2 linked regions of the Rubrivirga marina genome follow. The protein of the gene in region 2 interacts with the protein of the main gene of each other region in a pairwise test. Links are inferred from orthologs where the notes say so. Each region holds a gene or a part of one and is shown on either strand. Other genes may lie near its edges.

Evidence for each region.
Region 1: the proteins of gyrB (region 2) and gyrA interact in binary tests that used the Escherichia coli proteins (3 or more experiments, as listed by UniProt). The link is inferred for Rubrivirga marina from one-to-one orthologs.

Annotation. Positions count from the first base shown.
Region 1 is NZ_MQWD01000001.1:2,394,593-2,409,303, forward strand. Bases 6,585-9,879 are described here. They hold gyrA (DNA gyrase subunit A), read right to left. Parts: upstream 9,512-9,879; coding sequence 6,785-9,511; downstream 6,585-6,784. Other genes in these bases: BSZ37_RS09790 (App1 family protein phosphatidate phosphatase), read left to right, coding at 6,585-6,756; BSZ37_RS09800 (response regulator), read left to right, coding at 9,734-9,879. Also shown: BSZ37_RS09765 (sigma-54 interaction domain-containing protein), read right to left, coding at 1-670; BSZ37_RS09770 (carboxypeptidase-like regulatory domain-containing protein), read right to left, coding at 670-1,671; BSZ37_RS09775 (cupin domain-containing protein), read left to right, coding at 2,236-2,595; BSZ37_RS09780 (DUF3095 domain-containing protein), read left to right, coding at 2,657-3,814; BSZ37_RS09785 (GAF domain-containing sensor histidine kinase), read left to right, coding at 3,911-5,158; more of BSZ37_RS09790, read left to right, coding at 5,632-6,584; more of BSZ37_RS09800, read left to right, coding at 9,880-10,417; BSZ37_RS09805 (hypothetical protein), read left to right, coding at 10,543-11,049; pyk (pyruvate kinase), read left to right, coding at 11,188-12,639; BSZ37_RS09815 (hypothetical protein), read left to right, coding at 12,824-13,603; BSZ37_RS09820 (MogA/MoaB family molybdenum cofactor biosynthesis protein), read right to left, coding at 13,672-14,253; membrane protein insertion efficiency factor YidD, read right to left, coding at 14,278-14,553; BSZ37_RS09830 (Glu/Leu/Phe/Val family dehydrogenase), read right to left, coding at 14,613-14,711. UniProt on the Escherichia coli protein: A type II topoisomerase that negatively supercoils closed circular double-stranded (ds) DNA in an ATP-dependent manner to maintain chromosomes in an underwound state.
Region 2 is NZ_MQWD01000001.1:799,241-813,583, forward strand. Bases 4,635-7,561 are described here. They hold gyrB (DNA topoisomerase (ATP-hydrolyzing) subunit B), read right to left. Parts: upstream 7,164-7,561; coding sequence 5,106-7,163; downstream 4,635-5,105. Other genes in these bases: BSZ37_RS03160 (glycosyltransferase family 2 protein), read right to left, coding at 4,635-5,053; BSZ37_RS03170 (hypothetical protein), read right to left, coding at 7,304-7,561. In the rest of the region: BSZ37_RS03135 (M16 family metallopeptidase), read right to left, coding at 1-801; BSZ37_RS21385 (hypothetical protein), read left to right, coding at 986-1,495; BSZ37_RS03145 (class I SAM-dependent methyltransferase), read right to left, coding at 1,532-2,353; BSZ37_RS03150 (hypothetical protein), read left to right, coding at 2,439-2,867; BSZ37_RS03155 (glycosyltransferase), read right to left, coding at 2,864-3,985; more of BSZ37_RS03160, read right to left, coding at 4,076-4,634; more of BSZ37_RS03170, read right to left, coding at 7,562-7,795; BSZ37_RS03175 (CBS domain-containing protein), read right to left, coding at 7,850-8,503; GTPase HflX, read right to left, coding at 8,676-10,079; BSZ37_RS03185 (vWA domain-containing protein), read right to left, coding at 10,530-12,602; BSZ37_RS03190 (mechanosensitive ion channel family protein), read right to left, coding at 12,657-13,805; excinuclease ABC subunit UvrA, read left to right, coding at 14,001-14,343. UniProt on the Escherichia coli protein: DNA gyrase negatively supercoils closed circular double-stranded DNA in an ATP-dependent manner to maintain chromosomes in an underwound state.

The sequences.
Region 1 (14,711 bases), 1.6 Mb from region 2 along the record:
CGCCCTCGATGAGCACCGTCGCGTCGGTGTCGATCACCCGGCGGAGCGTCTCGTAGAGCGCCTCCATCGCAGGGCTTGTCCCGACGATCTCGTCGAACCCGTGGCGCTCGCGGGCCTCCGCGAGCAGGCGGCGGTTCTCCTCGCGGAGCGCGGCCTCGCGGCGGGCGCCCTCGATGGCGATGGCGGCCTGGTCGGCCACGGCGCGGAGGAACGGGAGGTGCTCGCGGGTGAATCGCCCCCGTGTCTTGACCGCGTCGAGGTAGATGGCGCCGATCTGCCGCGCGCGGAGGCGGAGCGGGACGCACGCGATCGACTGGATGTGCTGGAGCACGACGCTCTCGACCCCACCGTACCGCTCGTCCTCCTCGGCCTGGTAGACGAGGACCGGCTCGCCCGTCCGCAGGACCTCCTGCACCACGCTCGTCGAGAGCGGGCGGACGCCGGCGAGCTCCTCGCCCGAGAAGTTCCGGCTGGCGCGGACCTCGAAGGGCGCGTCGCCGCCATCCGTCTCGAGGAGGACGAACCCGCGCTCGGCGCCGAGCGCGTCGAGCGCCGCGTCGAGCACGGCGTCGAGCACGGCGGCCGGGTCGCGCGCCGAGTTCAGCGCGGCGGCGATCTCAGAGAGCGCCGCGAGGGCGCTCCGAGCGTCCTGAGGGGCCTCCGTGGCCACTACAGGACGACGCTGAAGCCGGCCTCCTTCGACCGGCTCCGGTTGCCGGCCGCGTCGACGATCCAGACCGTCCAGTAGTAGTTGCCCTCGCCGAGCGTCCGCGTCACGTCGTAGCTCGTGACCGAGGCGTCGATCCCCGACTCGCTCTCGAGGAGGCGCGGGATGCCGGCCCCGTCGACCTGGTAGAGGTCGACGCGGTACGTGAACGTGAACGGGATCTGGGCCGGGCGCCACACGAGCGTGGGCGACGGGTCGGAGATGGTCTCCGTCCCCTGGGGCGAGGCCGTGAGCGGCGTCTGCTCGACGACGCGGACGAGCGTCATCGGTGCCCCGGTGCCGACGTTGCCGTTCACGTCCGTGACCTCGATGCGGAGCGGGCGGCCGAGGAACGCCTGGACCTGGCCGCCGGGCAGCTGCGCGGCGTCGAACTTGCCCTCGTAATGCCCTGGGGCCACCTGCGTGAGCGCGATGCGGAAGCCGATGTCGTCGACGACGAGCTCGACGCCGTTCACGTCCGTCGCGCGGTCCCTGTCGGTCACGATGGCCTCGACCTCGAGCTGGAACAGGGACGACTCCTGGACCCACTGCTCGATGTGGACCGTCCGGGCGTTCTGAGTCAGGATCACCGGGAGCGCGTCGAGACGGAAGTCGACCCTCGCCGTCTGGCCGGCGCGCACCGAGACCGTGTCCGTCTCGGTGCGGAGCCCCTCCCCCTCAGCCATGACCACGTACTCCCCCTTCGGGACGCGGTCGATCATGAACTCGCCCATCGCGTTGCTCGCCGTCATTCGCTCGATCCCCCCCCCGCCGAGGGGACGGACGCGCACGCTAACGCCCTCCCGCGCGGGCGTCGATGGGTAGATCCCCCCCACGGAGCCAAGAACCGCGCCCTCGTCCTCGTAGCGCTCGGACTCCGGGTCGAACGGATTGTCGTGCGGCGCCGAGTCCATGCAGCCGGCGAGGGCCAGGATCAGCAGGAGGGCGGTCGGGTAGCGAAGCACGGATGCGACGTCGGGGGGTGTCGAAGATAGGTGCGAGTGGGCCCGCCTCGGCGCCGGGGTGGGCGGGACCGTGGGTGTGGCGTCAACGTCTTCGAGGACGTGAGCGTACCGCGGAGGTGTCGAGCCTCTGCGAAGCCCGTCGACGGGCGGCGACGCACGCTCGGTGCGCGGGGGTGCGCACCGACTGCGCGGGGCCCGAACACGGAGCGCCCCGCCGGGCCGAGGCCGGGCGGGGCGCTGGGGGGACGACTGGGGCGTCGCGACCGGGGCGCTCGTCGGTCAGCTCCGCGTGCGGGACCGCTCGGGGCGGGCGGCCAAGAGTAGGAGCGCGAGGAGAGCCGCCGGCACCGCGAGTTGAAGCGCAAGAACCATGACGTGCGGCGGCTGGTGAACGGGGACAGGGGGACATTCGTAAAGACGCCCTTCGAGTTGCGGAGCGTCGACGAAACCGCCCCATCTGTCGGAGGCATCTGTCGAACGGGCCGACTGGAGCAGTCAATCGCTTCGGGTAACCGCAACAATGGTGCCGCCGGTAACCTCCGCTCCCCCCTTCACCGCCCCCTCATGCCCCGACACGTCACCGCCCCCACCCGCATCCCCGTTCCCGGCGACAAGACCATCAAGGAACACGTCGGCCGGGTGAACACCGGGACCTCGAGCCTCTCGGTCGCCCACATGATCGCGCCGCCGGGATGGCAAGAGCCGGCCCAAGCGCCTGCGTTCGACGAGGTCACGATCGTCGTCCGCGGGACGATGCGCGTCGAGTACGACGGTGGCCACCTGGATGTCGAGGCGGGCGAGACGGTCCTCTGCGAGGCGGGCGAGCGGATCCGGTATCTGAATCCGTCGGAGGCGGACGAGTGCGAGTACTGGGCCATCTGCACCCCCGCCTTCTCGCCGGACGCCGTACACCGCGAGGCGTAGGACGCGACCGACGGGGAGGTCCGTCGGGCACTCGCCACCGTGGGCCCGCGTTCGGCCGGAGATGTCCACAGACTTCTACGCCCGCCTCCTCCCTGTCGATCGCTTCGAGCAACTCGTCGAAGACGCGGCATACACCCCGCTCCCCGCTGACTGGTCCGTCGTGCTGACCGACGTCGTCGGGTCGACCGAGGCCGTCCGGGCCGGCCGCTACCGCGAGGTCAACTACGTCGGGGCGGCGTCGATCGCGGCCGTCCTCAACGCTGCCGGCCGGGCCGACCTCCCGTTCGTGTTCGGCGGCGACGGCGCGACGCTCGTGGTCCCGCCCGAGCACGTCGGCGCCGGGCTCGCCGCGCTGGCCGCCCTCCAGGAGCACGCCCGCGACCGCCTCAACCTTGGTCTCCGCGTCGGGACGGTGCCCCTCCACGCGGTCCGCGCAGCGGGGCACGAGGTGGCCGTCGCCCGGTACCAAGCGTCGGAGAACTACGCGCAGGCGCTCTTCCGCGGGACCGGCCTGGGGTGGGCGGAGGACCAGGTCAAGGACCCCTCGACGTCCGATCGGTGGGCGAGCCGGGCCTCGCCGCGGGAGAGCGACGGGGACCCGTACGAGGGGCTCGAGTGCCGGTGGCAGGACGTCAAGAGCCCGCGAGGCGAGACCGTCTCCCTCCTCATCGAGGCCGTCAGCGATGACCGTGACGTGACGTACCGCGAGGTGCTCGGCCTCATCGGCGAGGTCTACGGCGCCGACTCGGCGCACCCCGTCGCGCTCGACCGGCTCCGGCTGGCGACGACACCGGCCAAGTTCGGCCCCGAGGTCCGCCTTCGGCACCCCGACCGGCCGCTCCGCCGGCGCGCGACGCTGTGGGCGCTCAACGTGATCGGCCGCGTCCTCATTCGGTTCGGCATCGAGACGTCCGAGACCGACTGGGAGCGGTATCCCAAGCTGTTCCGCGCCTCGACCGACTACCGCAAGTTCGATGGCGTCCTGCGGATGGTTCTTGCGGGCGGGCCCGAGGAGCGAGCGCGGCTCGAGGCCGCTCTCGACCGACTGTACGAGGAAGGCCGGCTGGCGTACGGCCTCCACGTCTCCGACCGCGCCGTCCTCACGTGCCTCGTCTACCGGCGGATGGGCCAGCAGGTCCACTTCGTGGATGGGGCCGGCGGCGGCTACACGAGCGCGGCCGTCGGCTTCAAGCGCCGCCGCAAGGCGCTCGCCGGCTGACCGCCTCCACCTCGGCGCCGAGGCGGGCGGGGCCGGCCCGCGCTTGATGTCGCGCCCGTGGGGGCCGATACCCCTCGCGCGCCCACTCGACCCCCGATGGTCCTCACAGAGACCACCCCGCTCGGCCGGCCAGCCGAGTCGCCCGAGACGACCCTCGCCCGGCTCCGCCGCCTCCTCGACGTCAGCGTCGCGCTCAACGCCTACGGCGACACGTCCCGGCTGCTCGACTACATCGCCCAGACGACGACCGACGTCCTCGACTGCGAGGCCGCCTCGATCCTCCTGTTCGACGAGGTCACGGGTGCGCTCCGGTTCGAGGCCGCGACGGGGGTCGCCGGGTCGACGCTCGTCGGAACCGAGGTCCCGCTTCTCGGCAGCTTGGCCGGCACGACGTTCCGAGAGAACCGGATCCTCTACGCCGCCGACACCGACGCCGATGCCCGCCACCACAAGGCGACCGACCGGCGCACCGGCTTCGCCACGCGCTCGCTGGTCGGCGTCCCGATGCGGATCGACGGGAGTCCCGTCGGCGTGCTCCAGGCGCTGAATCCCCGCCGCGAGGCGTTCGACCGGGCCGACGCCGAGGCCCTCCTCATCGTCGCGTCTCAGGCGGCCGTCGCGATCCGGAACGCGCGCCACGAGGCGGCGCTCCGCCGGGCCCACGACCGGCTTTCCGAGCTCGACCGGCTCAAGACCGACTTCATGGCCATCGCCTCCCACGAGCTCCGGACGCCGATCACGGCGGTCCAGGGCTTCGGGGCGATCCTCGCCGAGGAGGTCCGCGGCGACCTCCACGGGTTCGCCGCCGCCGTCGTCAAGGCCGGCGACCGGATGATGGACGTCGTCGAGACCATCGACGTGATGGCCGAGCTCCGCGCGAGGACGGGCGTCCACCCCGGCGCGCTGACGTCCCTGGCGGGCGTCCTGCGGGACGCCGCCGCCGAGTGGGCGCCGCACGCCGAGATCGCCCTCCCGCCCGGACCGCTCCTCGTGGAGGGCGACGGCCGCCGACTCCGGCTCGCGTTCCGCAACCTCCTCCGCAACGCCGTGCAGTTCTCGGCCCCCGACGGCCCCGTCCGCCTCGGCGCCGAGGTGGCCCACGCCGAGGTCCGTGTCGCCGTCGCCGACGAGGGGCGTGGCCTTGACACCCGCGACCTCGAGCGGGTCTTCGAGGCGTACGTCCAGGTCTCGGACCCCGACCACCGCGACCACGAGGGGCTCGGCGTCGGGCTGACGGTCGCCCGCGCGGTCGTGCTCCAGCACGGGGGGCGGCTCTGGGCGGAGAGCCCAGGGCCCGGCCGCGGCGCCACGTTCCACGCCCGGCTCCCGCTGGCCGCCGCCTAGTTCGGGCTCTCGCGGGGAGTCTCGCAGGCAGAAAAGGGGGGGCGCCTGCGTGCAACGTTGGACAGGCACGGCAAACTCGCCCTGCCGTGCACGGAATCGGAGCGGGTCGAAGACGGCGAGGGAAGGGCGTCGGGAGGAACGGACGCCCACGTCATCGACGCTCTCGGTCTCTCGCGACGGAATCCCAACGACCCCGACGCGGTCCTCCGGTGGGTCGACGGCGCCGCGCCCTCGACCCCTCGGCCACATCGCTGGCTCGCTGGGGGATCGTCCACCACCGCGGTCAGCTGTGGGCCGAGTGCCCCGGCCTCGGGAAGGGGACGACGTTCCACCTGTCGCTCCCGCTCCTGGGGTCGTCCGCCTCGGCGTCTCGCCGGGGGGGCGGAGCTTGCGAGCCGAGGCCGCCCGTCCTCGCTGGAGGTGGGACCGGCCCCGCACGGCCGCGCGTAGGCCCCGGCCCGCCCTGCCGTCTCGTGCCGAACCCGTTCCTCTCCGCGCTCGTCGCCGCCGAGCGTGCCGTCGACCATTCCGTCTCTCGCATCCGCCGCCGCTTCGGACTCTGGGACGACCTCCACGTCCTCCCGTACCACGGCCTCGGCAGGCCCGACCGCGTCCGCCTGCTCGGCCGCGTCCTCGACGACGAGGAGGTCGACCACGAAGGAGCGCTGACCCGGTGGGAGAGCGTCCGTCTGAACGCCCGCCGGTTCCTCAGCGACGAGGTGCCCCACGCCCGGCTGGCCGTCACCCTCGGCCGCCGGACCGTCGAGGTGACGACGGACGACGACGGGTTCTACGACCTCGACCTCGCCGCCGATCTCCCCGACGGTCCCCTCTGGCGGGAGGCCGTCGTCCGCCTCCTCGAGCCCGCCGAGGCCGACCGCCCTGCGCCCGAGGTGGTCCACCGTTTCCAGGTGCCGCCTCCCGGCGCCCGGTTCGTCCTCGTCTCCGACCTCGACGACACCGTCGTGCGGACCGGCGCCACCGACAAGATCCGGTTCGCGCGCGTGGTGATGCTCAACAACGCCACCACGCGCGAGGTCTTCCCCGGTGTCGGCGCGTGGTACCGGGCGCTGGGGGAGGAGGGCGGCGTGGCGACGAACCCCGTCGTCTACCTGTCGTCGTCGCCGTGGAACCTGTACCGCCAGTTCGTCGGGACGCTGGAGCACCGCGACGTGCCGCCGGGCGCCGTGTACCTCAAGAACTTCGGCGTCGACCCCGGGGTGTTCATCAAGTCCGGCCACCTCGACCACAAGCTCGCCCGGATCCGCGAGGTGCTGAGCTTCTACCCCGACCTTCCCGCCGTCCTCGTTGGCGACAGCGGGCAGGAGGACGCCGAGATCTACCAGCAGGCCGTCGCCCGGTACCCGGGCCGCGTCCGGGCCGTGTTCATCCGGGACGTGGGCGACCCGGCGCGGACGCGGGAGGTCGACCGGATCGCCCGCGACGTTGAGGCCCGCGGCGTCCCGATGCGCAGGATCGAGACCACGGCCGAGGCCGCCGAGGCCGCCGCCGAGCTGGGGCTGATCGAGGCCCGGGCCGTCGAGCGCGTCCGCGAGGCCGCCGCTCGCGAACGGGGCGAGGTCGACGGGAGCGCCTGACCCGGCCCGCCTCGGCGCCGAGGCGGGCCTACTCGTCCGCCTCGGGCGCGTCGTCCGCGGCTTCGGTGGGGACCGCGTCGCCGTCGGTCGCGAGGATCGCGACGTCCTCCTCGTCCTCGATCACCACGCGGGCCACGTCGGCGATCGCGTCGTGGTCCTTGAGCCGGAGGATGCGGACGCCCTGCGTGTTGCGGCCGTACGTCGAGATGTCCGAGACGGCCATCCGGATCATGATGCCGGCCTCCGTCGCGATCATCAGCTGGTCGTCGTCGAGCACGCTCTTGAGCGCCACGAGGGGGCCCGTCTTCGCCGTCGTCTTCTGCGCGAGGACGCCCTTGCCGCCGCGGCTCTGGAGGCGGAACGTGTAGTTCGAGTTCGTCTCGCCGTCCTCGCCGCCTTCTTTCAGCGTCTCGACCGGCGTCCGCTTGCCGAAGCCGTTCTGCGAGATCGTCAGCACCTGGGCGCCGTCGCGGCGCACGGCGATCATCCCGACGATCTGCTCGCCGTCGGGGAGCTTCATGCCGCGCACGCCGCGGCTCTTCCGGCCCATCGACCGGACGTCCGACTCGTGGAACCGGATGGCCTGGCCCTCTGACGACCCCAGGAGGATCTCCGTGCCGCCATCCGTGAGGTGCGCCTCGATGAGCTGGTCGCCGTCGACGATGTCGATCGCGATGATGCCGGTCACGAGCGGCCGCTTGAACGCGCTGAGCGCCGTCTTCTTGACGAGCCCCTGCTTCGTCGCCATCGTGACGAAGTGGTTCTCGAGGAAGTCGTCGTCGCGGAAGTCCTCCTTCTTGAGCGCGATGACGGCGCGGACGCGGTCCTCGGCGTCGATCTGGATGAGGTTCCGGATCGAGCGGCCCTTCGCCGTCCGCGAGCCCTCCGGCACGTTGTAGACCCGGAGCCAGTAGCACTGGCCGTGGTCGGTAAAGAAGAGGAGGTAGTCGTGGGCGCCGGCCGTGAACAGGTGTTCCACGAAGTCCTCGTCGCGCGTCCCCGTCCCGCGGTGCCCGGTCCCGCCGCGGTTCTGCGACCGGTACTCGTCGATGGCCGTCCGCTTGATGAGGCCCTGGTTCGTGATCGTCACCACGACGTGCTCGTCCTCGATGAGGTCCTCGAGGTCGATGTCCCCGCCGCCCATGATGTCGATCTCCGTCCGTCGCGGGTCGGCGTACTTCTCGGCGACCTCGCGGAGCTCGTCCGCGATGATCTGCATGCGGAGGTCGCGGGAGGCGAGGATGGCCTGGAGCCGCTCGACCTCTTGGAGGATGTCGCGGTACTCGGCGGCGATCTTGTCGCGCTCCAGCCCGGTGAGGCGGCTGAGGCGGAGGGCGAGGATGGCGTCGGCCTGGGCCGAGCTGAGCCACGGCTGCGGCGTGAAGTCCTCCCGCGAGAGCGCGTAGCCCGTCGCCTCGCGCTCGCCGGTGATCTCCACCGGCGACCGCTCCGGCAGCCCGAGGCGGTCGCGCTGCTCGGCCGAGAGCCGCTGCGGGTAGACGCCCCGCATGAGGTTGACCTTGGCCGCGTCGGTGTCGGCGGAGTGGCGGATGATCGAGATGACCGCGTCGAGGTGGTCGAGCGCGATCGTCAGGCCCTCCAGGATGTGCGCCCGCTCCTCGGCCTTGCGGAGCTCGAACTCCGTCCGCCGGACGACGATCTCGTGACGATGATCGACGTAGTGCCGAATCATGTCCTTCAGCCCCAGCGTCTTCGGCCGACCGCCCACCAGGGCGATCATGTTCATGCCGAAGGTCTGCTGGAGCTGGGTGTACTTGAACAGCTGGTTCTTCGTGACCTCCGGGACCGCGTCACGGCGGAGCTCCATCACGATCCGCATCCCGTCGCGGTCCGACTCGTCGCGGAGGTCGGCGATGCCGTCGACCTTCTTGTCGCGGACGGCGTGGGCGATCTTCTCGATTAGTGTCGACTTGTTGACCTGGTACGGGATCTCGGTCACCACGAGCGCCTCGCGCCCGACGCCGTCGCCGCCGCGGCGCTTGATCTCCTCCTCGTGCATCTTGGCGCGCATCACCACGCGCCCGCGGCCCGTCCGGTACGCCTCGCGCACGCCGCCGACGCCGTAGATCACGCCGCCCGTCGGGAAGTCGGGGGCCGGGATGTGCTCCATGAGCACGTCGAGCTCGACCTCCGGGTCCTCGATGTACGCCACGATCCCGTCGACGAGCTCGCCGAGGTTGTGCGGCGGGATGTTCGTCGCCATCCCGACCGCGATGCCGGAGGCCCCGTTCAGGAGGAGGTTCGGGAGCGCCGCCGGCAGGACCGACGGCTCGTTCAGCGACCCGTCGAAGTTGGGCGTGTAGTCGACGGTCTCCTTGTCGAGGTCGCGGAGCAGTTCCTCCGAGAGCCGCGTCAGGCGGGCCTCGGTGTAGCGCATGGCCGCCGCCGAGTCGCCGTCGATCGAGCCGAAGTTGCCCTGCCCGTCGACGAGCGGCCCGCGGACGTTGAAGTCCTGGGCCATCCGGACGAGCGCGTCGTAGACCGACTGGTCGCCGTGCGGGTGGTACTTGCCGAGGACCTCGCCGACGATGCGCGCCGACTTCTTGTGGGCCCGACCGGCGGCCAGCCCCAGCTCCTGCATGCCGTAGAGCACGCGCCGCTGGACCGGCTTGAGCCCATCGCGGACGTCGGGCAGCGCCCGGCTCACGATCACCGACATCGAGTAGTCGATGTAGGAGGACTTCATCTCCTCCTCGATGTTGATCGGGATGATGCGCGAGGCGCTGTCGGGGATCTCAGCCATGGGGCGAAAACAGGGGCGGGGGGATCTCGGCGAAGATACCGAAAGCCAGCGACGCCGACCTGTCACAGGGCACCCTCTGACCTGCCTCGGCGGGGACTTCGACGGCACCTCACGGACCGCCCTTGGGGGAAACCCTCACGCACTTTCGGCGCGGATGGCTGCGGCTCCGCCTCGAAGCTGTGGTACCCTTTTCCCCCGCTTCTCCTGCTCGCCATGGATTCCGCCCCGACGAACGGCGCTCGCGTCCGCATCCTCATCGTCGACGATCACCCCATCGTCCGCCAGGGGCTCGAGCGGCTCGTCGAGCGCGAGCCCGACCTCGAGATCGTCGCCGAGGCCGCCACGGCCGACGAGGCGCTGGGGGTGATCGACTCGGAGGAGGTCGACTTCGTCGTGCTCGACATCGGGCTCAAGCAGGGGTCGGGCCTCGACGTGATCGGCCAGATCCGCGCGCGCCGCGACGACCTGCCCGTCCTCGTCCTGTCGATGCACCAGGAGCGGTTCTACGCCGAGCGGGTGCTCCGCAACGGGGCCCAGGGCTACGTCATGAAGCAGGGCGACCCGAGCGAGATCATCCCGGCCATCCGGCGGATCCTGTCCGGGGACCTCTACCTCAGCCCGGCCCTCGCCGACGAACTCGTGCGCCGGGCCGTCGAGGGCCCCGAAGAGAGCCGCCCGCCCGCCGAGCAGTTGTCCGATCGCGAGGCCGAGGTCGTTCGCCTCATCGGTGGCGGGATGTCGACGCGTGAGATCGCGGGGGAGCTCAACCTCTCGGTCAAGACCATCGAGAGCTACCGCGCCAACGTCAAACGGAAGCTGGGGCTCCGGAGCGGCGCCGAGCTGGCCCGCTTCGCCTACGACTGGACGAGCCGGTCGATGGGCGTCACGGCGGGGTAGGGCGAGCGACAGCGTCCGCCTCGGCGCGGCGTCGGTCCGAGCGGTTCGGCCCGGACGACCGAGGCGGGCGGAGTTGAGGCCGCGTCCCCGCCGGCCGATACCCCGGCGGAACTCCTCGCACCGCCATGCGCCTCCTCGGCCTTCTCGTCGCCCTCGCCGCCGTTGCGGCGCCCGCCTCCGCCCAGCAGCGGTTCGTCCAGGCCTGCGCCGCGTCGCCCGACGTCCAGCAGGTTGAGGGGATCGACGCCGGCCAACTCTGCGGCTGCGTCGCCGAGCGGACGATCGCCCGCGGCATCCCGGCCGCCGACCTCGACCGGAGCATCGAGTACTCCTCCGCCGACCTCGCCTCCGCGCCGGACGAGATCCGCGCCGTCGCCGAGGCGGCGATGGAGGCGACCGTGCCGTGCGCGCTGGCACAGGCCGGAGTCACCGAGGCGATGATGGACGGCGTTGCAGCGGCTTCCCCGGCTCCGGAGGCCCCCGCGGCCTCGGCCGTGACGGGGACGCCCGTGCCGATGCCCGCCGAGCCCGCGCCGACGGTGTACTCGGGCCTCCGCACGGGGGACGGGACGGGCTCCGTCCGCGTCGAGCAGGAGGGGAAGGGCGGCGCCATCCGGATCCTCGGCGAGTGAGCGGGGGGCACCCCGCCGTGTCAGCCGTGCCGATGAGATTTAGCGGGCCCGCCGCGCAGGTCGCGCGGGGCGAGGCGTAGGTTGGACCCGCCGCACACGTCGCGGCGTCCCCTTCTGCCCGTCCTCTCAGCCCGACCCATGCCCCGGCCCACGCCCCGTCGTACGAAGATCGTCTGCACGCTCGGCCCGGCCGTCGCCTCCCGCGAGGGCGTCCGCGCGCTCATCGGGGCCGGGATGGACGTGGCCCGACTCAACTTCTCGCACGGCTCGCACGACGATCACCGCGAGATGATGGAGATCGTCCGCGAGGAGGCGAAGGCGGCGGGGCGCGTGGTCCCGATCCTCCAGGACCTCCAGGGGCCGAAGATCCGGCTCGGCAAGGTCAAGGACGGCGGCGTGCTCATCCACAAGGGCGCGCCGCTCGTGCTCACGAGCGAGCGGATGGACGAGGGGACCGCCGAGCGGTGCTACGTGAGCTACGACGCGCTCGCCGAGGAGGTCTCCGAGGGCAATCGGATCCTCCTCGACGACGGCCACCTCGAGCTCGTCGTGACCCGCGTCGACGGCAACGACGTCCACACCGAGGTCGTGGTGGGCGGGCCGCTGCGGAGCCGGAAGGGCGTCAACCTGCCGAAGCTCAAGACGGCCCGGCCGTCGCTCACCGACAAAGACCTCGCGGACCTCGCCTTCGGGCTCGACCACGACGTCGACTTTATCGCCCTGTCGTTCGTCCGCTCGGGGTCCGACGTCGAGGACATCAACCGGCGCATCCGGGCCGCTGGCAAGGACATCCCGGTGATCTCGAAGATCGAGAAGCCCGAGGCCGTCGACGACTTCGAGGCGATCCTCGCGGCGACGGCCGGCGTGATGGTGGCCCGCGGCGACCTCGGCATCGAGATCCCGATGCAGGAGGTCCCGATCGTCCAGAAACAGCTCATCCGGGCCTGCCTCGAGGCGGCCAAGCCGGTCATCACGGCGACCCAGATGCTCGAGTCGATGATCGAGAACCCGCGCCCGACGCGGGCCGAGGCGACCGACGTCGCGAACGCCGTGCTCGACGGGTCCGACGCGGTCATGCTCTCGGGCGAGACGGCGGCCGGGAAGTACCCCGTCGAGGCCGTCCGGATCATGGACGAGATCGTTCGTCAGGCTGAGGCCAACCGGCGCGTGCTCGGCGGGCGACAGGCCATGGAGGCGGTCTCCGACGCCGCGCAGCCCGTCTCCGACGCCGTCTCGTACACGGCCGTCCGGCTGGCCGACGAGACCCGCGCGGAGGCCATCTGCTGCCTGACCCACTCGGGCTCGACGGCCCGAGCGATCGCCAGCCACCGGCCCGGCGTCCCGATCTACGCCTTCACCGACGACGAGGCGGCGCTCGGCCGGATCGCCCTGACGTGGGGCGTCGAGCCCATCGCCATCGGGTTCCAGGAGCACACCGACGACGGCGTCCGGACGGTCCACCAGCAGCTCCTCGAGCGGGGCGACTACGAGCCCGGCACGCGGATCGTCATCACGGCCGGGCTCCCGCTGCCGGCCATGGGGCTCACGAACATGGTCCACGTGTCGTCGCTGGGCGAGGACTGGGTGTAGGGGATCGGGCGAGGCACGACCCGGCACAGGAGGATTAGGGAGGAGTCGAACGCGACGCCGTGCCGAGGCGCGTCGGTTTGCCCGAGGTGGTCCGCCTCGGCGTCGAGGTGGGAGGGGGCGAGGGAGGAACGGGGGGCGGTGGCGGCCCGTTGAGATCGGCCCCTCTTTCTCCCGTCCCCCACTCATGGCCCGCTTCCTCTGCGCCGTCCACGCCACCGACGGCGCCCCCCGTGCCTACGCCATCGTCGAGGTCCTCGGCGACGGCTCGGCCCCGACCTACGCCGTCCGCGACCTCCGCCGCGTCACCGGTGACGACCCGCTCCGCGCCGTCCTCGACGCGATCGGGAGCGAGAAGCAGTATGCCGGGCAGACGACGCTCGTGACGTCGGGCGGCCAGGCCGTCGCCGACGCGTTCCACGAGATCGGCCCGAGCGCCGTCGCCGTCCACGTCGGCTCCGGCGATTCGGACGCCCACGACGTTCCGGCGCAGGTCCTCGTCGACACGTTCGAGCGGCTCTACCGCGACGGCGCCATCGACGCTCCAGGCTCGCTCGATGCGGCCTCCGAAGCCATCGAGGCGATGTACGCCTCCGCCGACCTCGAGGCCGCCGCGCCGGATTCCGACCGCGACGCCGAGGGCGACCTCGACGACGACGGGACCGACGGCCCGGACGCCGTCGTCGTCGAGCAGTCCGGCTCGGCCGCCAACACGTCGACGGAGGTCATCAAGGCCCCGATCACGGCCAACGAGGCGAGCGCTGCCGCCGTGGATGCCCGTGAGCCGCAGGCCCGCATCGCGTCCGCGACCGGCGGGGAGGTCGACCTCGGCGACCACGAAGACGTGGCGCTCGCGCTCGCGCTAGCGTGCTGGTACGGAGAGGCCTCCCGCGACGACCTCCCCCAGACCGACAAGGCCGACGAGGCGCTCGCCAACCGCGTCAACCGCCCGACGCGCCGGAACTAGCCCCGGTGATTCAGAGTCGCGCCCCGCCGGTCCGCCTCGGGGAGTCGCCCGACGTGGGCCGAGTCGGACTAGAGGCCGGAGCCGGCGGGCTCGACGGGGAACTGGGGGCGCGGCGGCGGCTTCGCGGCCGGCTGGCGGACGGCCTCCCACACGAGGTGCTGGAGGTCGGGCAAGATGAGCCGGTGGAGCGCGAGGTCGACGGCGGCCGTCGAACCGGGGCAGCAGAACAGGAGCGTCTCGGGGTCGCCGTCCTCGGGTCCGTAGAGCCCAGCCGTCGCCCGCGAGAGCATCGCCGCGGCGCCGATCTCGTCGTACGACAGCATCCGGAACAGCTCGCCGAAGCCGGGCAGGGGCTTCTGGATCAGCCGGTCGGCGACCTCGATGGTCCGGTCGCGGCGCCCGATGCCGGTCCCGCCCGTGGTGATGACGGCCTCGACGCGGCCGGCGAGGTGGAGCAGGACGGCCCGGATGGCCTCGCCGTCGTCGGGCACGATCCGGTAGAACTCGAGCGTGTGGCCGGCCTCGCGGACCCCGTCGCAGAGGAGCTTCCCGCTCGTGTCGTCGGCCTCGGTGCGGGAGTCGGAGGCGGTGACGACGGCGCAGGCGACGGGCGTGTCGCGGGCGAGCGTACGGTGGAGGTCGGCGGACATGCGGGGGTGAGCGTGGGGCCGCTCTCACCCCGGGCCGGCACCGTCCGTTCCTGCGTTCTCCCCGAACCAGCGCGGCGGGTCGTGTCCGTGGCCGCCCCACGGGTTGCACCGGAGGATGCGCCACGCGGCGAGGATCGTGCCCCGGACGGCGCCGTACTCGCGGAGCGCTTGGACCGCGTATTCCGAGCACGTCGGGGTGTAGCGGCACGACGCCGGGAGCCACGGCGAGATGGCCCCCTGGTACAGTCGAACGAGCCCGACGAGCGCCAGACGCGGAAGACGCCAGAGGGTGGGGAGCACGGACACGATGGGGAGAGCGTGGGACCGGACAACGGGCCCCACGCTCTACGTCCTACGCCCTAGGCGTAGATCCCCCGCATCTTCAGCGCGCCGGCCACCTTCTCGATGGCGATCACGTACGCACCGATCCGCATGGACGTGTCGTAGCGCTCGGCGGC
Region 2 (14,343 bases):
GGCCATGTCGTAGACGGTCCGCTCGGGCGCGTCGGTGGGGGGCTCGAGGCTCGCGAACCGCTCTCGGATCATGGCCTCGACGGCGTCGACGTCCACGTCGCCCACGACCACGACGGCCATGAGGTCCGGGCGGTACCAGTCGCGGTAGAAGTCGCGGAGCCGCTCCGGCGGCGCCGTCTCGATGACCTCGGGCGTGCCGATGGGCAGGCGGTCGGCGTAGCGCGAGCCGCCGAACAAGACCGGGTACACCGTCCGGTTCATCCGCTCGGAGGCGCCCTGCCCGATTCGCCACTCCTCCAGCACCACGCCGCGCTCGCGCTCGATGGCCGAGTCGGCGAGTGTGATCCGCCCGGCCCACTCGCGGAGCACGTCGACCCCGGTCTCGAACACGTCGGCCGAGTCGGTCGGGACCTGGAGCATGTAGACCGTCTCGTCGAACGACGTGTAGGCGTTGAGGTCCGGCCCGAACCGCGTCCCGACGGACTCGAGGTAGCGGACGAGCTCGGGCTCGTCGAACCGCTCGGTCCCGTTGAACGCCATGTGCTCGACAAAGTGGGCCAGCCCACGCTGGTCCTCGTCTTCGAGCACGCTCCCGGCGTCGACCGCCAGCCGGAGCTCGGCGCGGCCCTCGGGCTCGGTGTTGTGGCGGACATAGTACCGGAGCCCGTTGTCGAGCGTCCCCTGCCGCACGGCGGGGTCGAACGGGAGCGGCGCGTCGAGCGCGGGCTGAGCGAGCGCGGGGGCGGCGAGGACGAACGCGAGCAGCCCGAGGCGGGCGAAGAGGCGCGACGAGTGGAGCATCGGGTCGGGGGAGTGGAGCGGAATCCGCCTGCCGATTTGCAGGGGACCGACGGCGCCTAAACATAGGGTCCGCCTCTCTTGAGGGCGGCGGCTTCGAGGGGCGGAACGCCGTCGCGTTCGCCATTTGTGCCTTGCCGCACTCGGCGCCCGCGGCCTATCTCTTGTCGTCCCAACCCGTTGCCCGATGCGGCTCTCCGTCACCCTCCTCGCCGCCGTCGCTCTCACCCTCCCCGCCTCGGCACAGGCGGGCCCTCCCTGCCAGTCGCCCGAGGCGGACGGGCTCGACTTCTGGGTCGGTACGTGGGACCTCGAATGGGACACGGCCAACGGGACGGCCTCCGGCACCAACGTCATCACGCGCGAGCACAACGGGTGCGTGATACAAGAGCGGTTCGCGGCCGAGACCGGGTTCGAGGGCGGGAGTTGGTCGGTCCTCACGCCGGCCGGTTGGCGGCAGACGTGGGTCGACAACGGCGGCGGCTACCTCCTCTTCGACGGCGCCACCGACGCCGACGGCCGCGTGACCGAAATGCGGCAGGCGCCGTTCGAGAACCCGCAGGGCCAGAGGCAGACGAACCGGATGGTCTGGGAGGACGTCACCGCCGACTCGCTCGTGTGGCGCTGGCAGGCCTCCCTCGACGACGGAGAGACCTGGGCCGACCGCTGGGTCATCCGCTACACACGCCGCGACTGACCCCGCCTCGGCGCCGAGGCGGAGGGAGGCCGCGCGCTAGGCCGGTTTCCGCGAAGTCACGAGGAGGCCGGTGCCCGTCGCGTTGTCGGCGCGGAGGTCGACCGCGTTCAGCGCCAGCCCGACGGGGCCGGCCGCGGCGTACCACGCGCCGACGAGCGGGGCCGTCAGCCACGACGCGTTGAGCGCTTGGATCGGCCACTTCACGAGGAGTCGCCACGCGGCCGAGCCGGCGGGGCCGTAGGCGTAGTCGGTCTCGATGACCTCCAGCCCGGCCGTCTCCAGCTTCTCCGTGAGCTCCGCCAGCGGGTACCCGTCGCGGACGTGCTCGCCGATAAAGCTCTCCTCCCCCTCCTCGGTCACACCCGACCCGCCCTGGTCGCTCGGCGTGTTGACGATGAACACGCCGCCGGGCTTGAGCGCCGCCAGGACGTGCCGGAAGACGGCCCGGTCGTCCTCGATGTGCTCCATCACGTCGACCGAGAGGGCAAGGTCGAAGGCGTCCTCGTACTCGAGGGGGAGCGTGAGGTCGGCGTTCTCGAACACGACGCGGCCGGCGTACGGCGTCTGCGCCATGAAGGTCTGCGCCCGCGCGAGGTAGTCGTCCTTCACGTCGACCGCCGTGACGTCGACGTTGGGGAACGTGTCGACGAGCCAGTAGGCGTACTGGCCGAACCCGGTCCCGGCGTCGAGCACGCTGACGGGTCGGTCGCCGAACGCCTCGATCCGCCGGCGGAGCGCGCGGCGGACGTACCACGAGCGGAGGAAGACGGTGTCGAGCAGCCGGTAGAACGCCTTCGTCCGGGCGGGCGTCGTCCAGAAGAAGCGGCCGAGGCGGTCTTTGACGGGGTCGTAGTCCACGAGCGCAGGGGGTGGGATCGGAGGTTACGGCCCGCCGACGCGCGGTATCGTTCCCCTCCCCCATCGTCGCCGGAGGTTCACTGCCATGCCCACCTGCATCTGGTCCCACGAGACGTCCGACCGCGTCGTCCCGCTGACGCTCGACGTGCCGTCGAACACCGGCGGCGAGCGGACCGAACAGACGCTCTACGTCCTCCCCGAGCACGAGGCCGCCCTCCGGGCCTACAACGAGCGCGTCGCACGCTTCGGCAAGACCTTCCTGCGCGCCATGCTCGGTCTGAGCGCGGCGCTCCTCGGCGTAGCCGTCGGCGCCCCCCTTTTCGGGTGGCCCGATGCGACGGCCAGCGCCATCGTCGGGTTGGGCGTCTCGGGCATCGGCTGGCTGATGATCGCGTTCCCGTTCGCCACCCCGACGACGGTCCGCTCGCTCGGCATCCGCCGCTCGATCTGGATCGCGCGCGGCCTCGGCGCCGTGACCGTCGGCCTCGGGATCTGGATCGCCCTGGCCGGCTAGCGATCCGTGAGGCGCTCGACGGCTTCGCAGAGCCGGTCCCACGAGTACCGCTCGCGCTCGCGGCGGACGCCGGCCGCGAGTCGCTCCCCGAGGTCGTCCTCCACGAACCGCACGAGCGTGTCGGCAAGCGCGCCCGGGTCCTCAGGGGGGACGACGAGGCCGGCCTCGCCATCCGGCACGATCTCCGCCAGCCCGCCCACGTCGGTCGTGATCACGGGCGTCCCGAAATGGAACGCGATCTGGGCGACGCCGCTCTGCGTCGCCGAGACGTACGGCTGAACGACGGCGTCGGCGGCGCTGAAGTAGAGGCCGACGCGGTCGTCCGGGATGTAGTCGGCGTCGAGGCGGACGCCATCGAGCGCGGCGGCCTGCGCGCGGAGCTCGGCCTCGTCGGCGTAAAACTCGCCGGCCACGACGAGTTGCGCGCCCGGAACGCGCTCGCGGACACGCGGCCACGCCTCCAGCAGGACGTGGAGACCCTTGTAGCGACGGATGAAGCCGAAGAAAAGAAAGAGCGGGACGCCGGTCGGGAGTCCCAGCGCCTCGCGTGCCTCCGCCGCGGGCGTCGGGACGCCGAAGCCGTCGTACACCGGGTGCGCCACCTGCTCCACCGGGGCCCCGAGGCCGAGCGCCTCGACGTCGGCGCGGACCTGGTCGCTCATGACCACGAGCCCGTCGCACGCGCCGAGCCCGTACCTCGTCAGCGTGATGTCGCCCGGCCGCCGCTCGTGCGGAATCGCGTTGTGGACGACGGCCAGAACCCTCACGCCTCGCTTCCGAAGTCGGCGCGCGATGACTCCGAACGCGGGGCCAAAAAATGGCATCCAGTGCATGAACACGGCCACCTCCGCACCGCGCTCGGCGACGTGCCGGGCCGTCCGCACCCACGAGAACGGGTGGAGCGAGTCGATGCGTTGGGCCGCGATCGGGAGATCGACGGGCGGGGGGCCATCGTCGAGCTGCGTCTTGCCAGGGAAGAGCGCCTCGGGATACTGACGTCGGAACGTGACCTGATCCACGTTGTGGCCGCGCGCCACCAGCCCGCGAGCGAGGGCGGACTGAAAGTGGGCGATGCCGCCGCGGTAGGGCCACGCGGGGCCGAGGAGCGTAATGCGCATAGCGTAAGATCCCTCCGCTCTCGTCCAGCGGCTCGCACCGAGGCCCAGCGGGTCTGTCCCTGGCCCCGCCCACCTCGATGCCGAGGCGGGCTAGACCCGGACCGGCTCCTCTCGACGCACGTCGACCGACGGCGTGACCTCGCTCCGGACGTCGTACTGGTCCGGCCGCTCCATCTCGGGGCGGACGATCATCTCGCCCAGCAGCCCGGCCAGGAACGACTGCGCGCCGAGCAGGATGAGCATGACGCCGAACAGGAGCAGAGGGCGGCCGCCGATCGACGCGCCGAATACGAGCTTCTCGACGGTGAGGTAGACCAGCGTCAGGAAGCCGAGGACGAACGCGAGCGTTCCGGCCCCGCCGAAGAACACCATCGGCCGGCGCGCGAACCGGGTCAGGAAGACGACTGTGATGAGGTCGAGGAAGCCTCGGAGGTAGCGCTCCAGTCCGAACTTCGTCGTCCCGTGGAGCCGCTCGCGGTGGTTGACGACCTGCTCCTCGATGTTCGTGAACCCCTCCCACTTCGCCAGGAGCGGGATGTAGCGGTGGAGTTCGCCGTACACGCGGACACTCTCGACCACCTCACGCCGGTAGGCCTTGATGCCCGAGTTGAAGTCGTGGAGTGGGATCCCCGACATCCAGCGCGTGATGTGGTTGAAGAACTTCGACGGGAGGCGTTTTTCCCACGGGTCGTGCCGCTTCCGCTTCCACCCGGAGACGAGGTCGGCGCCGGCCTGGAGGCGGCGGACCATCTCAGGCAGTTCGGCCGGATCGTCCTGGAGATCGGCGTCGAGCGTGGCGACATAGCGCCCGCGAGCCCTCCCGAAGCCGGCGGCGAGGGCGGCGCTCTTGCCGTAGTTCCGCCGGAAGCGGACGCCCGCGAACCGGTCGTCGTCTCGATTGAGCCCCTCAATAACCTCCCACGAGGCGTCGTCCGAGCCGTCGTCGACGAGCCAGACCTCGAAGCTCAGGCCGGCGCCGTCCAATGCGTCGCGGATCTGGTCCGCCAGCTTGGGCAGGCTCTCGGCCTCGTTGTACGAGGGGACGACGACGGAGAGGTCGGGGCGCATGGGCGGGAACGTACGCGCGGGTCCCCCCGCCTCGGGCGCGAGGCGGGCGGGGCTAGGTGTCGATCGTGGCGTACTTCGCGTTCCGCTCGATGAACTTGCGCCGGGGCTCGACGGCGTCGCCCATGAGCGTCGAGAACGTCTTGTCGGCGGCCGCGGCATCCTCGATCGTCACGATCTGGAGCATCCGGTGGTCCGGGTCCATGGTCGTGCTCCAGAGCTGCTCGGGGTTCATCTCGCCGAGCCCCTTGTAGCGCTGGACGCCGACGCCGGACGCGCCGCCGAGTTCATCGATGGCGTCCCTGAGCTGCTTGTCGTTCCAGGCGTAGAGCTCGCGCTTGCCCTTCTTGGCGCGATACAGCGGCGGAAGCGCGATGTAGATGTAGCCGGCTTCGAGGAGCGGACGGAGATACCGGTAGATAAACGTGAGCAGGAGCGTCCGGATGTGCGCGCCGTCGACGTCGGCGTCGGTCATCAGGACCACCTTGTGGTAGCGGAGCTTCTCGTCGGAGAACTCGTCCGAGCCGGCCGCGATCTGGACGCCGAGCGCGGTCACCATGTTCTTGATCTCCTCGTTGTCGAGGATCTTGTCGAGCCGGGCCTTCTCGACGTTCAGGATCTTGCCCCTCAGCGGCAAGATCGCTTGGAAGTGCCGGTCGCGGGCCTGCTTGGCCGAGCCGCCGGCCGAGTCGCCCTCGACGAGGTACAGCTCCGACTCGGACGGGTCCTTCGACGCGCAGTCGGCCAGCTTGCCCGGTAGGCCGCCGCCGCCGAACGCGCTCTTGCGCTGGACGAGCTCGCGGGCGCGCCGCGCCGCCGTCCGCGCCTGCGCGCTCAGGATCACCTTCTGGACGATCGTCTTGGCCTCGCGCGGGTGGTCCTCCAGCCACTCGGCCAGCTTCTGCCCCACGAGGCTCTCGACGGCGCCCTGGACCTCGCCGTTGCCCAGCTTGGTCTTGGTCTGACCCTCGAACTGCGGCTCCTGCACCTTCACGCTCAGCACGGCCGTCAGGCCCTCACGGAAGTCGTCGCCGGAGAGGTTGACCTTCGCCTTCTTGAGCAGGTCGTTGTTGTCCGCGTAGTTCTTGAGCGTCCGCGTGAGGGCGCGGCGGAAGCCGGAGACGTGCGTCCCCCCCTCGTGCGTGTTGATGTTGTTGACGAACGAGAGGACGTTCTCCTGGTAGCCCGTGTTGTAGCGCATGGCCAGCGACACAGGAACCTCGGCGTCCTCGTCCTCGATGTGGATCGCGTCCTCGAAGAGGGACTCGCGGGCCTCGTCGAGGTAGGCCACGAACTCGGCGAGGCCGCCCTCCGAGTGGTACGTCTCGGCACGGAGCTCGTCGTCCTCCTCGCGTTCGTCGGAGAGCGTGATCGTCACGCCCTTGTTGAGGTAGGCGAGCTCGCGCATCCGCGACGCGAGCGTGTCGAAGCGGTAGACGGTGTCGAGGAAGATGCCGGTGTCCGGCTTGAAGCGGACGGTCGTGCCGGTCTCCTCGTCCGGGCCGAGGTCGCGGACGCGGGTCAGCTCCTCGACCGTGTCGCCCTTCTCGAACGCCATCTTGAACACGCCGCCGTCGCGGCGGACCTCGACGTCGAGCCGGTCCGAGAGGGCGTTCACGCAGCTCACGCCCACGCCGTGGAGGCCGCCGGACACCTTGTACGTGTCCTTGTCGAACTTGCCCCCCGCGTGGAGAACGGTCATCACGACCTCGACGGCCGGCTTGCCCTCGCGCGGGTGCATCTCGACCGGGATGCCGCGGCCGTCGTCGACGACCGAGATCGAGTTGTCCTCGTGGATCGTGACCTCGATGTGGTCGCAGTAGCCCGCGAGCGCCTCGTCGATCGAGTTGTCGACGACCTCGTAGACGAGGTGGTGGAGCCCGCGCACACCGACGTCGCCGATGTACATGGCAGGCCGCTTGCGGACGGCCTCCAGCCCTTCGAGCACCTGGATGTTGCCGGCGCCGTACTCCTTGGCAACCGCAGGTGGCAGAGGCGAGCCGTCGCCCGAGGCCGGCGGAGTCGGGAGGGCGTTGGCCGGCGGCGTGGGCGTGTCGCCCTCGGGTGTCGTGGCCTGCTCGTAGGGGCGGTCGGTACCGTTCGTGTCGGGCATCGGTCGGGGATCGGTGGGAGATGCGCAGAGGCCCCTCGACGGGACCGCGCCAAACCGGCCAAATTTACGGCCGCGCGGCAGGTTTTGCCGTCGTTCCTGAACGATTCGCCCCCGGCCCTATTGGCGCCCTCGCGCCCTGTTCACACCCCTCCGCCGCCGTCTATGAGAACGTCCCCGAGCGCGTCTCGAAGGTCGCCGACGCGGGCCGTGAAGGCCGCCAGAGCGCGGCCGTACTCGTCGGCCACAGACCGGCGCCGGGACTCACCCGCGAGCACGCGCGCCTCTTCGACAAGCGACTCGTCAACGGCCGGGTACAGGCTCAAAAGCTTCTGATGGGCCGTTCCGAGCGCGTCGCTCAGGTCGTCGAGGAGAAGTCGGTCCTCGAACGCCTGCGCCAGTGCGGCGGCCTCATTCTCGGGCACGCCGGTCACGACACGGAGCCGGAGGCGGACGAGCGTGGCGCCCACCTCGACGTGGAGACCGCCGAGGTCGTCCCGGACGGTCCGCTCAGACTCCTGCTCCGACGCGTCGCGCCCGGCCCGGCGGTCTCCGATCCGGCGTGCCGTCTGAAGCGCGGCGCGGGCGGCGGCCACGAGGGCCACGGCGTGGAAGGCGGCGGAGTCGTTCGGCACAGTCGGTCGAAAGAGGGGCGTAGGGCGTGGGAGCCCCACGTCCTCTGCCCGCCGTTACACGTTGAGGTAGCGCAGGAAGGCAGCGGCGCGCTCTTCGAGGTCGTCCTCGGCCTCGTCAAAGACGGCGACGACGCGGTAGTCGTAGTGCGCCATGACGTGGCGCACGCGCGCCGTGTCGGTCACGTTCAGCTTGAGCGTCACGCGGACACGCCCCGCGCCCGGGTCATCCTCCGTCGACACGGACAGGATGCGGACGCCGTTCTGCTCGACGATCTGGGCCACCTGCCCAAGCGAGAAGTCGGTGCGGGAGACGTCGAGGACGACGATGGCGCCCGGCTCCTCGGTCGCCAGCATGTGCGCGAGCTGCCCAAACACGTCCTGGCGAACGACGAGGCCGGCGTAGCCGCCGTCCCCGGACACGACCGGGAGCACGCTCAGGCCGTGCTGGCGCATGAGGTGTGCCGCGTCGAACACGTGCGTGTCGAGTCCGATGGAGACCGGCTCGCCGGCCATGAGCGCACCGAGCGGGGCGCTGGGCTCGGGGTGCGCCCGGAGCGCGGCCTCGGTCACGACCGAGTCGAGGCGGCCGGTCGGATCGAGCACCGGGAGGTGCGCGACGTGGGCGTCGGCCAGCTCGACGAGCGCCTCGCCGACGGTGTCCGTCGTCGAGAGCGGGCCGAGGGCGCTGAGGATTGTGGCAACGGTCATAGTAGGGGGGGGACGACCGGATAGAGGCAAGCTATCACCCGGCACCTCTACAGACGGGCAAGAGGCGTACCAGATGCAGCGAGCGGCCGGTCCGCACCGACCGTTCACCTGGCGCTCGGGCCCGTTCGGGGAATCTCCCGACCTCGGCCTCGGCGAATCCGAGGCCGAAACGCTACGCGCCGTCGTCGTCCGCCAGCGTGGCGGACTGCGCGGCGCCGTCGCCTGACGGCACGTCGGCGGCCGTTTGCCAGCGGAGGTTGCCGTAGCGCTCGAGCATCCGATCGAGGTCGGGCGCGTTCTTCGTCGAGGCCCGGAAGTGGAGGCGGACCACAGCGACGGGTGGCGCGCTGGCGTCGTAGGCGTCTCCGGCGAAACCGACTTCCTCCTCGATCACCTCGGCCACGCTGTGGATGTGGGCCCGGGCTTTCGGCTTCGCGACGGGCAAGAGCGCTACGCGGTCGACGTAGTCCGCCTCGACGAGGGCGAGCGTACGGGTGCGGAGTTCGTCGAGCCCGATGCCGCGCGCGGCCGAGATGAACACGGCGTCGTCGTAAGCCTGCTCGAGTTGGTCCAGAAGGCCGGGGTCGTCCAGGGCGTCCACCTTGTTGAACACCATGAGCGTCGGCTTGTCCTGAGCCCCCAACTCGGAGAGCGTTTCGTTGACCACGCGGACGTGGTCCTCGGCATTTGGGTGCGTCACGTCGACGACGTGGAGCAGGAGGTCAGCCTCGCGGACCTCGTCGAGCGTGCTCTTGAAGCTCTCGACGAGCGCGTGCGGCAGCTTCCGGATGAACCCGACGGTGTCGGCCAGGAGAACGGCTTTGTTCGTGTCGAGGTCGACCTGGCGGGTCGTGGCGTCGAGCGTGGCGAAGAGGCGGTCTTCGGCGAAGACCGTCTCGTCGGCGAGCGCGTTCATGAGCGTGCTCTTGCCAGCGTTGGTGTACCCGACGAGCGCGACGCGGGTCTGGTCGACGCGGCCCTTCCGCTGCGTGGTCCGCTGGCGGTCGATCCGGTCGAGGTGATCCTTGAGCACGGCGATCCGCTTGCCGATGAGGCGGCGGTCGGTCTCGATCTGCGTCTCACCCGGCCCGCGCATCCCGATGCCGCCCTTCTGGCGCTCGAGGTGGGTCCAGGCCCGCGTGAGGCGGCTCCGGAGGTACTGGAGCTGCGCGAGTTCGACCTGTGCCTTGGCCTGCGCCGTCCGCGCGCGGTCGGCGAAGATGTCCAGGATGAGGCCGGACCGGTCGACCAGCTTGACCGCGTTGTCCTCCGACTTCAGCGCCTTCTCCAAGTTGCGGACCTGGACCGGCGAGAGGTCGTCGTCGAACACCACGAGGTCGGCCTTGTGCTTCTCGACGGTCTTGCGGAGCTCCTCGACCTTCCCTTTCCCGATGAACGTCGCGCCGTGGACGCGCGGGAGATTTTGGGTGATGCGGGCGGCCGTGTCGGCGCCGGCCGTATCGGTGAGGAGTTCGAGTTCGTCGAGGCCGTCGCGGAGTTCGGCGGGCGTCGTGTCAGGCGTCTGGACACCGACGAGGACGGCGGTCTCACGTCGGCGGGAGGTCGGTTGCGTCAAAAGGCGATCTGTAGGCGTCGGAGGTCTGAACGCGGCGGGCCGGGGGAACGGTGCCTCTGCTGTGTGAAAGCTAGAGTGGAACGGCGGCGGATTCGTGGGGAGGCCCTTGAATTCGTCTCTCGCGCGCCTCCGCCTAGACATCGAGACGGAAGGGGCTGGTTTGGACAGACATCCCGCTCGCCCGGCGTGTCGCCGCTACGAATCGTGGAATCACAGGACGCGCCGCCCCCGATCTCGGCGCGATTCTGGACCTGTCGGCTGCGACTCGCTCCCTCCTTTCCCCGAGGGTCCGCCGATGGGTTCCGTGTGCTGGGACGGCACGCCGGCCCCTCTGTCCCGCCTCACGGGACAGAGGGGCTGATCGTCCCGGATCGGACTTCTGTCGTTTTGTGGTGGAGCGGCAGGGGCGTGGGCGGAGGAACTTTCGGGGTCCTCCGTCCCATTGTCGGGTCACGCCCCAGGGGCTGCCCGCCAGCGTGTCGTCACGAGCGTCTCGGCGACGAGGCACGTGAGGGCGAGCGCCAGGAAGAGGGTCCACAGCGGCATCCCGCTCGGCTCGCCCGAGGCGGACAAATCCGCGGCCCCCTCGACCACACGGACCGGCCGGTCCGTCGCGGCCTCCAGCCGACGCGCAGCCTCCGCCGGATCCAGTTGTGCCGGGTCCGACTCGCGCGCGTCCTCATTGACGGCGACCACGCGGAGCGTCCGCCCGCCTTGCACGACGCGGTACAGACCCGCCCGCGCGACGGCATCGCCCACGTCGAGGACGACGGCGCCCGGGACCGTCCGCTGGAGTGGCGTCAACGCCGTTCCGTCCGGCCCCACAAGGCGGAGTGCCGCGCCCGCCTCGACGCCCTCGACGCGGACGGTTCCCCCTTCCCTTGCGACCAGCTCGCCCGAGTCGGCGACCGACGACCCGGCGGCGAGGTACGCGGCAGCGCGGTACAGGAGGGGAACGAACAGGCCGCGCTGCGGGAGGTCGCTCCACCTGAGGTCCGGCGCGACGCCGAACAGGAGCACGCTGCCCTCGCCGCGCCGGATCTCCTGGAGCATCGGCGCGCCCGTCTGTGTCTTAATGAGCGTCGACTCGTCGGCGCCGCCCGGACGGTAGCGGGCGATGCGGCGTACATCGGCCGCCTCGGGCGTCGGGCGGGCCGCGTCGAAGACCCCCGCGAAGAGCGGGTGGTCCAGGTCGAGATCGGTCGTGCGACCAATGGCCTCGCCGTCGGACTCCCCGAGTGCGCCGTCGATCCGGCCCGCGCCGAGCGCAGAGAGAAGCGGGTTGAGCGACTCCGGATCCGTCCCGGGGAACGCGAGGACGCCGCCGCCCTCGGCCACGAACGCGGCCAGCCGCCCCGGGTCGGCCACCGAGGCAGGGCCGACGAGCACGACGGCGTCGTAGTCGCTCAGATCCGCGCCGGCCAGCGCGCCCTCGGCGACCTCATTGAGCGCGACGCCGCCCGACTCGGCAGCGACGCCCAGCGCGAGCGTTACGAGGTCGGCCCGCTGGCCGTCGCCGCGGACCACGAGCACGCGCGGCGGCGGCGGCACGCGGAGGGCGAAGTAGCGCGCGTCGTCCCACTCGGCACCGTCGGCCTCGATGCGGACCTCGCCGCCGAGCCACCCGCGGGCGGGAGGCGTGACCGTGAACGGGACACGCACAGGCGTGTTTGGAACCACGTCAACGGCCGTTTCGGCGACGCGCTCACCATCGAGCAGGAGCGCGGCGCCAACCGTCCCGGGGCGTCCTCCGTAGCGAGTCACTGTCGCCTCGATCTGTACCGGCCGGCCGGGCTCCACGATTCGGCTCACGACCTCCACGTCCGTCACGGCCGTGTTGACCTGCCGACGTGCGCCGAGCGGAAGGAGCGTCACGTCGACGTCGTCGGGGAGTGCGGCGCTGGCGGAGTCGGTAAACGTCGCGGCCTGGAAGTCGCTCACGACGACGATCTCACGGCGCGGATGCGCCGCGCCCTCCAACAGGCTTCCGGCCCGAGCAACGGCGGCCGTCAGGGGCTCGGCGCCTGCGAGGGACGGCGTCGCGGCGATGGCGTCGAGGACCGGTCCGGCCGTTGCGTACGGCACCGCCCGGAACTCGGGTGGGCGGGCGACTGGGAGGAGCGTCCGCTCGTCGCCGCGGCCCGTCGCCTCGACGACCGTCCCGCCGAGCGTGCGCGCCTGGTCGATGAGGGCGCCCTGCGCGTCGCGCAGCGTCATCGACCGGCTGTTGTCGAGGACGAGGACGAGGCTCCGGGCCGCACCCTCCTCGAACACTCCGGCATCGGCCGTCCGCGTCGGGCGTGCGAAGGCGAGCACGAGGAACAGCACGGCGAGCGTCCGGAGCGCCAGCAGCAGCCACTGGCGGATGCGGACGCGGCGCATCGAGGTCGCCTCGATCTCGCGCACGAACCGGAGCGTCGAGAAGTCGACGCGCTGCGGCCGGCGGAAGTTGAAGAGGTGGACGACGATCGGGATCGCCGCCGCCGCGAGGCCGACCAGGAGGAACGGATTCAGAAAGCCCATGGCCGGCGAACGTAGCCACGCCCGCCGGTCGCGCGCGGGCCAGGAGGTTCTCCGCTACCGCCCCCTCTCGAAGACCGCCCGCCCCGCCTCGACGCCGTCGCCCCCGAGGTGGGGCAGGTGGGCGTCGGCGTCGGGGAAGACGACGCGCGTCCGCGGGAGCGCCTCCGGGTGCGTCTCGCGGAGCCACGCCAGCAGCTTTTCCCGCACCTCGCACCGCAGCTCCCACGCGTGGTCGGCGTTCGAGGCCGTCATGAGGGCGCGCATCTCGACGCCCCGCTCGCCGAGGTCGGTCACGTGGAGCCGCCACGTCTCGCCGTCGAAGTGCTCCGAACCCCCGACGATCCGCCCCACCGCCTCGCGCACGTCCTCGACCGGGACGGTGTAATCGGTCCGGAGGTAGACCGTGCCGATCACCTGCGACGACGACCGCGTCCAGTTCTGGAACGGCGTCTCGATAAAATACGAGATCGGGAGGACGAGCCGCCGGAGGTCCCAGATCCGCACGACGACGTAGGTCAGCGTGATCTCCTCGACGCGCGCCCACTCGCCCTCGACCACGACCACGTCGTCGACGCGGATGGGCTGGGTGATGGCGATCTGGATGCCGGCGAACAGGTTGCCGAGCACGCGCTGCGCCGCGAAGCCGAGCACGATGCCGGCCACGCCCGCCGAGGCCAGCAGCCCCGCGCCGATCCGCCGGACCGACTCGAAGTGGAGCAGGATCGCCGCCAACGCAACGACGATCACGACCACGTTGATGAGCCGCTGCAGCAGCCCGACCTGCGTGAGGATCCGCCGTTCGGAGAGGTTGTCGGCCTTCTGGAGGTCGAGCCGGTCGCCCAGCGACATCCGGACGGCCTTGACGCTCCGCATGATGAGCCACGCCGACGCCAGCACGATGCTGATGTAGAGGGCGGTCGCGAGGTGGGGCGCGGTCGCCTCCGCCGCCTCGGGCGGGAGTTGGGGCAGAACGAGCCGGAGCGCGAGCAGCGCGAGCGTCCACCGTGCGGGCCCCTCGGTCTGGAGCACGAGGTGACCCCGGAGCGGGAGCCGCTCCGGTGCCGTCCGCCGGATCCGGTGGAGCGAGCCGTAGACGACCGCGTGGAGCAGGAGCGCTCCGCCCAGCGCGAGCCCGAGCCCCACCGCGAAGGCGGGCCAGGGCTCGAGCGCGGCGAGCGGGGCGATCTGGAAAAGTTCGATCATGGGACGTCAACGCACACCGCCCCTCCGCGAGTTGCCTCACCTCGGCGTGACACCGCTTCCAGTCACGCGCTCTCCACACAAGGCCTGCTGACACCACGGTTTCACACGCCCGGGGGCATCTTCCCTGCCTGCGCCGCGTTGCTCTCCGTCCCGCTGGCGGAGTGCCCCGCCGGCGTCTCGGCCCCACACCACGCGATGGCGAAGACGACGACGGCCCCGAAGCGAACTGAGACGACCGTAACCAACAGCGAGTCCAAGAACCGATTCGTCGGGAAGGACCTTGTGGTCAAGGGCGCGCGGCAGCACAACCTCAAGAACGTCGACGTGACGATCCCGAAGAAGCAGCTCGTCGTCGTGACGGGCCCGTCGGGATCGGGCAAGTCGTCGCTCGTGTTCGACACGATCTACGCCGAGGGCCAGCGGCGCTACGTCGAGAGCCTCAGCGCCTACGCCCGCCAGTTCCTCGACCGGATGGACAAGCCGGACGTGGACCTCATCACAGGCCTCGCGCCGGCGATCGCCATTGAGCAGCAGACGG